DNA from 3 places in the Niabella sp. ZPM-14 genome. Region 2 is predicted to be linked to each of the others. Evidence: riboswitches for the same ligand, from Rfam matches in the RefSeq annotation. Region 2 holds a riboswitch; each other region holds the start of a gene.
What was found. Region 2 has a riboswitch for thiamine pyrophosphate ahead of pnuC (nicotinamide riboside transporter PnuC). Riboswitches for the same ligand answer to the same signal wherever they lie in the genome.
Positions count from the first base shown of each region.

Region 1 (3,283 bases), 2.1 Mb from region 2:
CGCAAGATTCATCGGCGCTGAAGGCGTGCAGAAGCATAAGAAGCCAGGATGGCGCGAATGGGTGGATGCTGCTATTTTTGCGATCATTGCGGCTACGCTGATCCGGACCTTTATCTTTGAAGCCTATACGATCCCTTCCAGCTCGATGGAGAAAACATTGCTGGTAAGAGACTTTTTGTTTGTGAGCAAGCTGAGCTATGGGCCCCGCATTCCGAATACACCTTTGTCGGTTCCTTTTGTTCACAACTACTTACCTAAACTCAATACAAAGTCTTACTCTACACTGATCCAGTTGCCCTATACGCGCTGGTTTGCTGCGCCTGTTAAGCGCAATGATTGCGTGGTCTTTAACTTTCCGGCGGGCGATACGGTAATCCATGCAGACGGGTTTGAGTCATTAAGACCTTACAATCAAATACGCCGGTTTGCGGAATTAGGAGATCAATCGTCCATTAATGTCTTAAATAGCCCTTCGGAATTCCCTGTAGTTGTGCATCCGGTTGATAAAACGGATAATTATATCAAAAGGTGCGTGGGCGTTCCGGATGATTCCATTAAAATTGTTGATGGAATCCTTTATGTAAACAACAGACCTGCAGATATCCCTCCTGCTTCTGCAACTTATTACACGTTTCTCGCAAAAAACAACGTTCAGATTGACCCCGAGTTCTTAAAAGAATCCGGCATTCGCATTTCTCCCGATGGAAATGATTTCATGCCAGTTGGACAGGGCGTATATCGCATCAACCTGACATTAACCGAACTGAACATTTTGAAATCTTTACCTGTGGTTGATCCTAAATCGATCACTAAAGAAATCAGCGACCCGGATGACTATAATTATCAGCTGTTTCCTTATTACGACACCTCCCACCATTGGTCTGTAGACAATTACGGCCCATTGTGGATACCCAAAAAAGGCGTTACCATTACGCTTAATGCCGACAACTACCCTATTTACGAACGTGCTATTAAAAATTACGAAGGCAATACACTCGAAAACAAAAATGGCTCTTACATTATCAATGGGAAGGCGACAGACCAATATACTTTTAAGTATGACTATTATTGGATGATGGGCGATAACCGTCATAACTCTCAGGACAGCCGCTTCTGGGGCTTTGTTCCCGAAACCCACATTGTAGGTAAAGCCTGGATGATCTGGTTCAGCTACGAAAACGGTCCCAGGTGGAAGCGTTTGTTTAATATCATCAAGTAGTCGATGGTCTTTTAGTCAATGGTCAATGGTTTATAGACCATGGCAGGCGATAGATGCTTTATCATGTCTATCAAGTTGCTGTCGCCGGTCAACTATTGTCAATGGACCATGGTCTATGGTCCGCAGACTATCGTCTATAATCCCTATCTTCGCACCGCTTTTTTAAAGCCCAGTGTTTCCCGGGGTGCCGATTCAATTACACACAATTGATGAAGCTGAGATAATACCCGTAAACCTGATCAGGGTAATGCCTGCGCAGGGAAGGAAGAAGATCACTCCTTTCTCATTTCAGCATTCCCCTCTCATTAATTTTTTTAATCTTTTAAAGAAAGAACAAATGAAGAGGACTTTTATGTTCGGCGGCTTGTTATTAACAGCAAGCAGCGCTCTTTTCGCGCAAACTGACACCACGCGGTCAGACAGCGTTCAAACCCTCGCTCCTGTGGAGATCCGCTCCACCCGGCTGAATGAGAAATCACCATTCGCCGTATCCAACATCAGCAAGAAAGACATTGCGAAACAAAACCTGGGACAGAACTTTCCCAACCTGCTCAACCAGATTCCTTCCGTGGTTATCAGCTCAGACGATGGCGTTGGAGTAGGTTATTCGTCCATGCGCATCCGGGGCACGGATATCGCCCGGACCAACGTTACGTTTAACGGCATCCCGGTCAATGATCCGGAATCACAAGGCGCGTTTTTTGTTAACTTCGGTGACGTTGCGTCTTCGACGAGTTCTGTTCAGCTGCAACGCGGCGTAGGGTCATCCACCAACGGAGCCGGCGCTTTTGGTGCTTCGTTGAACATTTATAATATCGAACAGAGTAAGGAGGCGTTCGCGACGATCAGCAACGCCTACGGCTCCTTCAATACCTGGAAACATACGCTGCAGGCGGGTACCGGCCTGCTGCGCGGGGGATTCCAGTTTGACGTACGTTTATCAAAGATCAATTCGAGCGGATATATCCAACGCTCGAACAGTGACCTTAAATCGCTGCAGTTCCTGGCGGGATGGACCTCTAAAGATGAAAAGAGTAATATCAAATTCAACTTATTGAGCGGAAAGGAAAAAACAGGCCAGGCCTGGAATGGCATAGGAACTTCTTTTACCTCTGAAGACGATCCGGCTACGGTGGACTATTCAAGTCAGCTGGATGCTGCAGGCAGAAGGACCAATACGCTTGGCGACATGGGTAATGGCCGTTATTATAATGACCAGACGGATAACTATCAGCAAGATTATTATCAACTGTTCCTGAACCATCAATTCAACTCCGCGTGGTCTTCCAATCTCAGTTTCTTCCTGACGAGAGGAAAAGGCTATTACAACGAATACCGCGCAGGCGACGCCTTTGCGGATTACGGTTTGAACGATCCGGTGATCGGGGATTCTGTGATCAGCAACACCGACCTGACGCGTCAGTTGTGGCTGGATAACCATTATTACGGAACGGTGTTCTCCGTCAATTACAGCAAGGAAAGAACAACGCTAAACCTTGGCGGCGCTTACACGCGCTATGATGCCAAACATTATGGCTTTGTAAAATGGGCCGAAGTGGGCGTTCCGCTGGACTATCGCTGGTACAACCTGACTGCGTTTAAAAACGATGTGAATGTTTATGGCAAGTTACAGCAAGAGATCATCACGAATCTGTATGCCTTTGCCGATCTGCAGATCAGGCATGTGACCTATGATATCAATGGCTTTAGGAAAAACCCGGCCTTGCTCTCCAATAATGACTATACTTTTTTTAATCCGAAAGTCGGTGTAAGCTATGTTATCAAACATATGAATACTGCGCAGAGCAAGGTCTATGGCTCTGTGGCCCTGGCCAACAAAGAGCCTAACCGCGATGACTTCGAGGCCAACACAACGGAGGCGCCCAAGCACGAACAACTGACCGATGTGGAACTGGGTTATCAGTTTAATGTACGGACGTGGGAAGCCGGCATCAATGGTTATTACATGAAATATAAGGACCAGCTGATCGCTACCGGCAAGATCAACGATGTGGGCGCTTATGCGCGAACCAACGTGGACGACAGCTATCGCGCAGGAGTAGA
Region 1 covers NZ_CM181148.1:4,282,292-4,285,574, reverse strand. Annotated here, with positions in the region: gene lepB (signal peptidase I) at 1-1,219, shown strand, start outside; TPP riboswitch at 1,390-1,499, shown strand; gene ACU37H_RS18260 (TonB-dependent receptor) at 1,557-3,283, shown strand, end outside.
Region 1: it holds a riboswitch for thiamine pyrophosphate, as region 2 does, so the genes downstream of both, ACU37H_RS18260 (TonB-dependent receptor) here and pnuC (nicotinamide riboside transporter PnuC) in region 2, are expected to answer to the same signal.

Region 2 (3,283 bases):
AAGTGTGGAGATGGCTCAACTCCGCTTCGCTGCATTTGCAATGACGATATTTTAATGATGTCACCAATTAACTGGTATAGCAAGGCGCAAACCAACACGTCGTAATGGAGGCTCCCATTGAGCATTCAATGCCAAATTCAAAACCTAAGTTATCACTAATCCAATGTCAGCAAGCCGTGCTGGCTGGCGGTGAAGATATCCCGGAATACCCGGTTGATCTCAGAATGCTTACCCGTGGCGGCTAAACCACAGTAAGGATACAGGCTTGCCACTGCTGACCTGCAATCCCGGACCAACTGTCTGCTGATCTTCGCGATCTGCCGGGTGCTTTTCGCGGTCAGCTTTCCCTTAGCTACTAATTCATTCCAGGACACGGCTGTATGATCATATAGTGCCTGCGATAGCCGGTCGGTTTGGTCCTGTCGTGCCTTCAGTTCTTCACGGATGGCCTCATAGTTGCCATCTCCCAGCTTCGGCCGCCGGTCTTCCAGGATGCTGTCCATCAGTTCATAAAAGTGCCGGGTCATCCCGAGCGTATTGACCGCGATGGTTGCTTCTGCAAACGGCATGAAAGGATACTTATAAATATCAAGGTCTAATGTCGGATGTTGCTCGTCAATTATAAAACTGCGATCACGCTCCACCTCAAGATCCTTCACGCTGAAACTATGACCGGCAGTGGCTTTCAGGCCCATGGTGTCCCAATCCTCGTGAATGGTCACCTCTTCCTTTTTGAAGAAGAACGATCTGACCACGGGAGTTCCATCAGCATCGACGACAGGAACGCCGTTTTTTTCGATGCGGCAATTGGCTGTAAAATGGGTAAGATGAGGCGCCCCGGTGGCATATCTCCAATGGCCGGTCACCCGATAGCCCCTTTCAGTTTCCCGCGCAATGCCACTTACGGCGCCGCTTCCGCCAAAACAAACCTTCCGGGAAGAAAAGATCCTGGCACCTTTCTGCGCATTAATATATCCTGCAAAAAGATTGGCGCCTGCACACAGCGTTACTGTCCAACCCAGACTGCCGTCAATATACGCCAGCTCTTCCTCATATTTCAGCGCTTCGGGAAGATTAAGCCCGAGCCCACCCCAATCACGAGGCAGGAATAACTTAAACCATTTCTCGCGATATACTGTTTCGAGTAGCGCAGGAGTCAATGAGCCTCGTTGCTCAGATAATGAGCAACGCTTTCTGAACTCCTGTACCTGTTGCTTATTCAAAACTAAAGTCACTTATTGCTGTTTTTTGCTTAACAATTTTATTCCATTGGATATATCCCATTACAGCTATGATGAACAGGAATAAGGTCAGTATGGCATATAAAGGCAATCCTTTATAGATCAGCAGCGGGATCGCAAAGGCGTTGCTGACATTGAGGAGGATCCAATTCTCTATTTTTCTTTTGGCAAGCAGCCACATGCCTGCCCAGGCGGTGGCGCTTACCCAGGAATCAAACACGGGTACTGTTGAATCGGTAAAATTGACGAGGACGCCGTATAAAATGGTAAATGCGACAACGACAATACCAATCGTTTTCAGCCAGTCTGACCGGCTGGCGCGTGTGATCTCCGGCACTTCGTGATTTTTTCGCCTTTCCCACCACCACCATCCATAGATACTCATCACGAAATAATAAAGATTGAGCGCGCTTTCTGCATACAGCCCTGATTGAAAGAAGATATAGGTGGAGATAGTAACAGCAATGATCCCGCAGGGATACAACCAGATCTTATTGGCCTTTGCTAACAGCACTTCAGCTACCCCAAATCCAACGCCCAGCCACTCGAGAAGGGGTACAGCTTTCAACTGATTGATAAATGTCTGGGTCCACTCGCTCCAATTCATAATCGATACGTTTGATGAAGACCCACGGAGATGCAAAAAGTATTTGTCTGTTCCCTACGCCGGCATTACCCGGATCAGGTTATTGGGTATGATCTCAGCCTGTAATATTAAGGCACCCCATGAGTGAAGGCAAAGATAGCGTATTAAAATTTTCAGCCGGTATTTTTGCCTTTTAGCTATTTTCAACAACTATCACTACTGTGAAAATGCACGACACACCTGAACATATAAAAAAGCTACAGTTGAAAATATGGCTGCAAAAGCCGCCCGGAGAACGCTTGTACCAGGCGCTGAAAAGCAACGAGGAGATATTTTGGCCTGGAAGAAAGCGAAGGAGCAACGGCCGCCCAACTCAATGAACGAAAACGAAAAAGAGATTTAACATGCTAAGATCCGGATCATCCGTTGATTGGCACCTGGAAAATGTATGACATGAGAAGTAACAGAGGCGTTGCTGATCCCGCAGGATATTTCTTTTTACGGTTTAACGCTGACCGTTCCCGCTGCGGTCGACACCACATGGACGTACTACCGCAAAGTGAAGTAACAGGGGTTCAGACAATTCGCCTGCCGGTTTTCACGGCTACTTCGGAGCCTTCCGCAAGGATAACGGATACCGGGCTAGCTTCATTTAAAAACGAAAAGCGGTCACCATACAACAAGTTGAAATCAACGTCGATCGTATAGTTGAGTACATCATAGGCCATCCACCTGGGATGTTGCACTTCGTATGCTCCTGTCCTGGTTTTTCCTTTTTGTGTATATCCCCAGTAATGTTCGGTGATGAATTCGGCTTCGCTACCTGGTAATATCTGGGCGGCATTGGCTTCGGTTAATAATTCAATCCGGTGCCATCGGTTTTTCTTCCAGCTGTAAGAAACGCTTAAGCGCCCGTCTTCCGTGTCCAGCGAGTGTTTCATTGGTAATCTTTCATAGTGTTCACCATAAAAAGTATTGGCTACCCAGGCCAGCGCTGTCCTGGGCACCATCTCCCTGATAAAAACAACGCCGCGCTTCCATTCTGCACCATCTTTGTATTTCACGTAAAATCTCAGGTTGACCTCTTCAAAATTGACGTGTCCCGGAACCTTTATACCTGCCAGCCTGGTATTCAGAAACAGGAACCCCACCAGGCTCACATAGCAGGTATCTTCCCATATATCTAATTCGGTTTTGTATGGAAGATAGTCCTTCAATATTTCCGGATCTACAGCATAATTAGCCATCGCGAGCTTCCGCCATTCGGCGGTTAAAAAGGTAGACATAGATCTTTAAGTTTCTCTTTATCGCAATCAGCGCTTCCTGAGTGTGTTCATCGATCACTTCATGCCTTCCAGCTCTTTCTGCAGCCGGAACATTTCGTCACGCAGCCGGGCAGCTTCCATGAAATCCAGGTCACGCGCGGCTTTTTCCATCTCCTTTTTTGTCCTGGCGA
Region 2 covers NZ_CM181148.1:2,198,863-2,202,145, forward strand. Annotated here, with positions in the region: gene ACU37H_RS09370 (acyl-CoA dehydrogenase family protein) at 156-1,235, opposite strand; gene pnuC (nicotinamide riboside transporter PnuC) at 1,216-1,848, opposite strand; TPP riboswitch at 1,883-1,978, opposite strand; gene ACU37H_RS09380 (hypothetical protein) at 2,099-2,230, shown strand; gene ACU37H_RS09385 (YqjF family protein) at 2,403-3,113, opposite strand; gene uvrB (excinuclease ABC subunit UvrB) at 3,168-3,283, opposite strand, start outside.

Region 3 (3,283 bases), 150 kb from region 2:
CAAAAGACGACAGGAGCATGTGACCGGCAGGCGCCACACTGATCATGGTGCCGCCACCGGCGATGGTACTGCCTTGTCCTTCAATGAAGCCCGTATGCCCGCCGGTAACCGCTGCTCCGATATCGTCGCAATATTGATGAATATGCTCCCAGTAGATAGAAAAATCCTTTTTTGAAAACCCGGCAGGTAGATTCAACACCAGCTGGGCATACATGGGCGGATAGCCTGTAGTAGCAATGTCATTGGCCATGAGATGCACCGACAACCAGGCCGACTCTTGCAACCCAAGCGCCGGGATCAGCGACAGCGGATCACTGGCCATGGCCAGGGTCATGTTCCCCGGAAGATTCACCAACGAAACATCTACGCCGAAGGCCGGACCAGCCACTACTTCCTGCCGCTGACATCCGTAGCGGTTGCGCAGCAGCTGATCGAATAGACCCGCTTCCAGCTTGCCCTGACTTTTTGTTTCCGCACTATTCATCAACATCGTTTAAGCTCACATACAGTCCGAAAAAGTCACCAAACGGTAATCCCCATTGCTGCACCGGAAACCATTTGGGTAACCCTGTACAGGTCCACTCGATCGTATATTTTCTACCGGCTAACGCCTGGTGGATAATCTCCGTTAGCTTTTGAGGCGTGTAAAAGGTCGCCGTTACATAAAATGGATTTTTGCCAAAAAACTGCTGCACCCTCCGGCGCAACACTTTAGGTGAATTGCGGTTCATCATACCCATGGCAATGCCACACTTCGCAACACGGGCTGCCTCCCTGATCACCTTGACGGGATCTTTATAGTATTCAAAAGTGGTGATGAAAGCCAGTGCATCGAAGCTGTGGTCTTTAAACGGCATGAAATGAGAATCGGCCATGACCAGGTCTCCGTCAAAAAGATGCCGGGCCTGTGATAACATCAATGGGGAGATGTCGCCACCGGTAGCTTCAATACCGATCTGCTTCCACCATCGGGTGAACCTCGTGGTGCCGCAGCCAAACTCCAGCAGCTGCTTTATCCTTTTGTCTTTGGACACCAATTGCTCCATCACTTTTTTCTGCCATATTTCGGCACGTTTATAACGGCCCTCATACCACTGTTCGTAAGTGTCAGTATGCTCCCGGTTGAAAAACCATTCAGGCCGCTGTTGCCAGCTTTGCTGATGGGCTGGAATTAATTCGAGAGATGTTTCGCGTGACTCCATGTGTTACTACTTTTATGCTTGTTGCCGACTGCTATTGCGTCAACTTATTTTAACGAACAATGGTTGGTACCTGATCCGGAGATCCACTATATCAACGTCCGTTACCAAATAAAAAAAACCATCCAGCGGGTATACCAACGGATGGAGCATAAAAATGAAAGTCAGCCTTCATTAGCATCCCTACGTTGGCATTACCCAAATCAGGTAGCGGGTATAATCTCAGCCCAATGGCACCCCGTGCTACAGGAAGTAAAAGTAGTAAAAACTTTATTGCAAAAGAAAATATGGATGCATAACATTTTAATCCGCGGCTGTACGCCTGGCAAATGTTGCTTTGTTAGCGCATAGATGAGCGGGCTATCGTTAGCAAAAGAAATTTTAACAGGTCCGAGGAGGCAGTGTCACGCTATCTGCCTGCCCTGGAAAAATTAGACAAAACAATCCTACATCTGTTAATAATATTATGTTTATTTTTTTGACTGGATCGTCTGGTTAATGACTTTTAAATATCCGTCCCGGGGCTTATCAAGACTCAGCTCCCAAAACATAATACCGCCTAAACCCTTGTCCAGTGCGTATTTCGTCTTTTTAGCGACAGATCCTGCGTCATCAAAAGTTGCGAAAATTTTCTCCTTTTCATTGTACGCATAACTTGCCTTAGCCACTTCATCATAGTAAAAGTTGAACCCATTTTCTTTATTGATCCGGCTTTCCAACATGCGATAAGGAATAAAGCTCTTAAACACGCCGGGCCGGTAAAGACCCCTGTTCACGTTTTCGACCTTTTCCCAGCTCCGCCCGTAAAACGCCGCACCAATGATCAATTTATTTTCAGGCACCCCGATAGATGTAAGGTAACTCACACAGGCATCTGCCGATTCGGTTTGTTCTTTGGTTGAGTACAAGGGCGTGTGGTGACCGGTATGCGGCGTGGCGCCATTGACCAGGTCGTAGGTCATCAGGTTGACATAATCGACAATCGGCATGACACTTTTCCAATCAACGGATTCTTTGAGGTATTTTGAAAAGCCACCTGCCGCAAAACTGATTTCCTGCTTTTTGCCCAGTGCCGCTCTCAATGCTTTTACCAGCGCGGTGAAGTTTTCTTTATCCTCCAGCTTATAGGGATGGCCGGGGTGACCTTCAATCGTGGGATATTCCCAATCCAGGTCAATGCCATCGGTCTTAAAGTAGTCCGCAAGCGCTTTTACAGAAGCCGCAAATTCCATTCTCCCGGCCTGCGTGTCAAACACCTCGGAGCAGGTTTTGCATCCACCCCATCCCCCCAGGGATAATAACACTTTCAATCGCGGGTGAGCCGCTTTTAGAGAGACCAGCTTCCTGATAGTCGCAGAGTCCCGGGCATTATCGACAGCCAGTTTATTGCCGCGTAAATGACAAAAGCTATAAATGATATGAGTAAGTTGCTCCACCGCATAATTGTCGATAACCGACGCATCGGAGGAATAGTAGGCGATGACACGGAAGGGTTTGCCAGACTGCGCGTATACCGGAGCTACCGCGAGCAAAAACAAAAATACCAAAAGAGTGCAGGCGAGTGATCGCATCATTTCGAGAGGAGTTTAAGTGAAAAAACTAAAGTTAAAAAGATCCGATCCATCGACACAAAAATTTTAAGCCTGTTACACACACGTCCAACCGCTCAGAAATCAGTTCATAGCGATAGTTTAGGCGTCGTTAACTACTTTTGCGGTTTATATATGACACCCCTGATTAAACTATTCGATTTTTCCCAAAAAGTAGATTACAGAACTGAAGTGTTGGCCGGTCTTACCGTGGCCATGACGATGATCCCTGAATCTTTATCGTTTGCCATATTGGCCGGCCTCCCGCCACTTACAGGTTTGTATGCCGCGTTTATTATGGGATTGGTCACGGCCATCTTGGGCGGCAGGCCGGGACTGGTATCCGGCGGGGCAGGAGCAACGGTCGTGACCTTGATCGCGCTGATGAAGTCGCACGGCATCGAATACGTATTTGCTGCGGTAGCGCTTGCGGGAGTGGTGCAACTGCTTGTCGGAATTTTTAAGCTCGGGAAATTTATCAGGCTGGTGCCACAA
Region 3 covers NZ_CM181148.1:2,050,560-2,053,842, forward strand. Annotated here, with positions in the region: gene ACU37H_RS08745 (AIR synthase family protein) at 1-484, opposite strand, end outside; gene ACU37H_RS08750 (class I SAM-dependent methyltransferase) at 477-1,202, opposite strand; TPP riboswitch at 1,363-1,450, opposite strand; gene ACU37H_RS08755 (glycoside hydrolase family 18 protein) at 1,670-2,773, opposite strand; gene ACU37H_RS08760 (SulP family inorganic anion transporter) at 2,924-3,283, shown strand, end outside.
Region 3: it holds a riboswitch for thiamine pyrophosphate, as region 2 does, so the genes downstream of both, ACU37H_RS08750 (class I SAM-dependent methyltransferase) here and pnuC (nicotinamide riboside transporter PnuC) in region 2, are expected to answer to the same signal.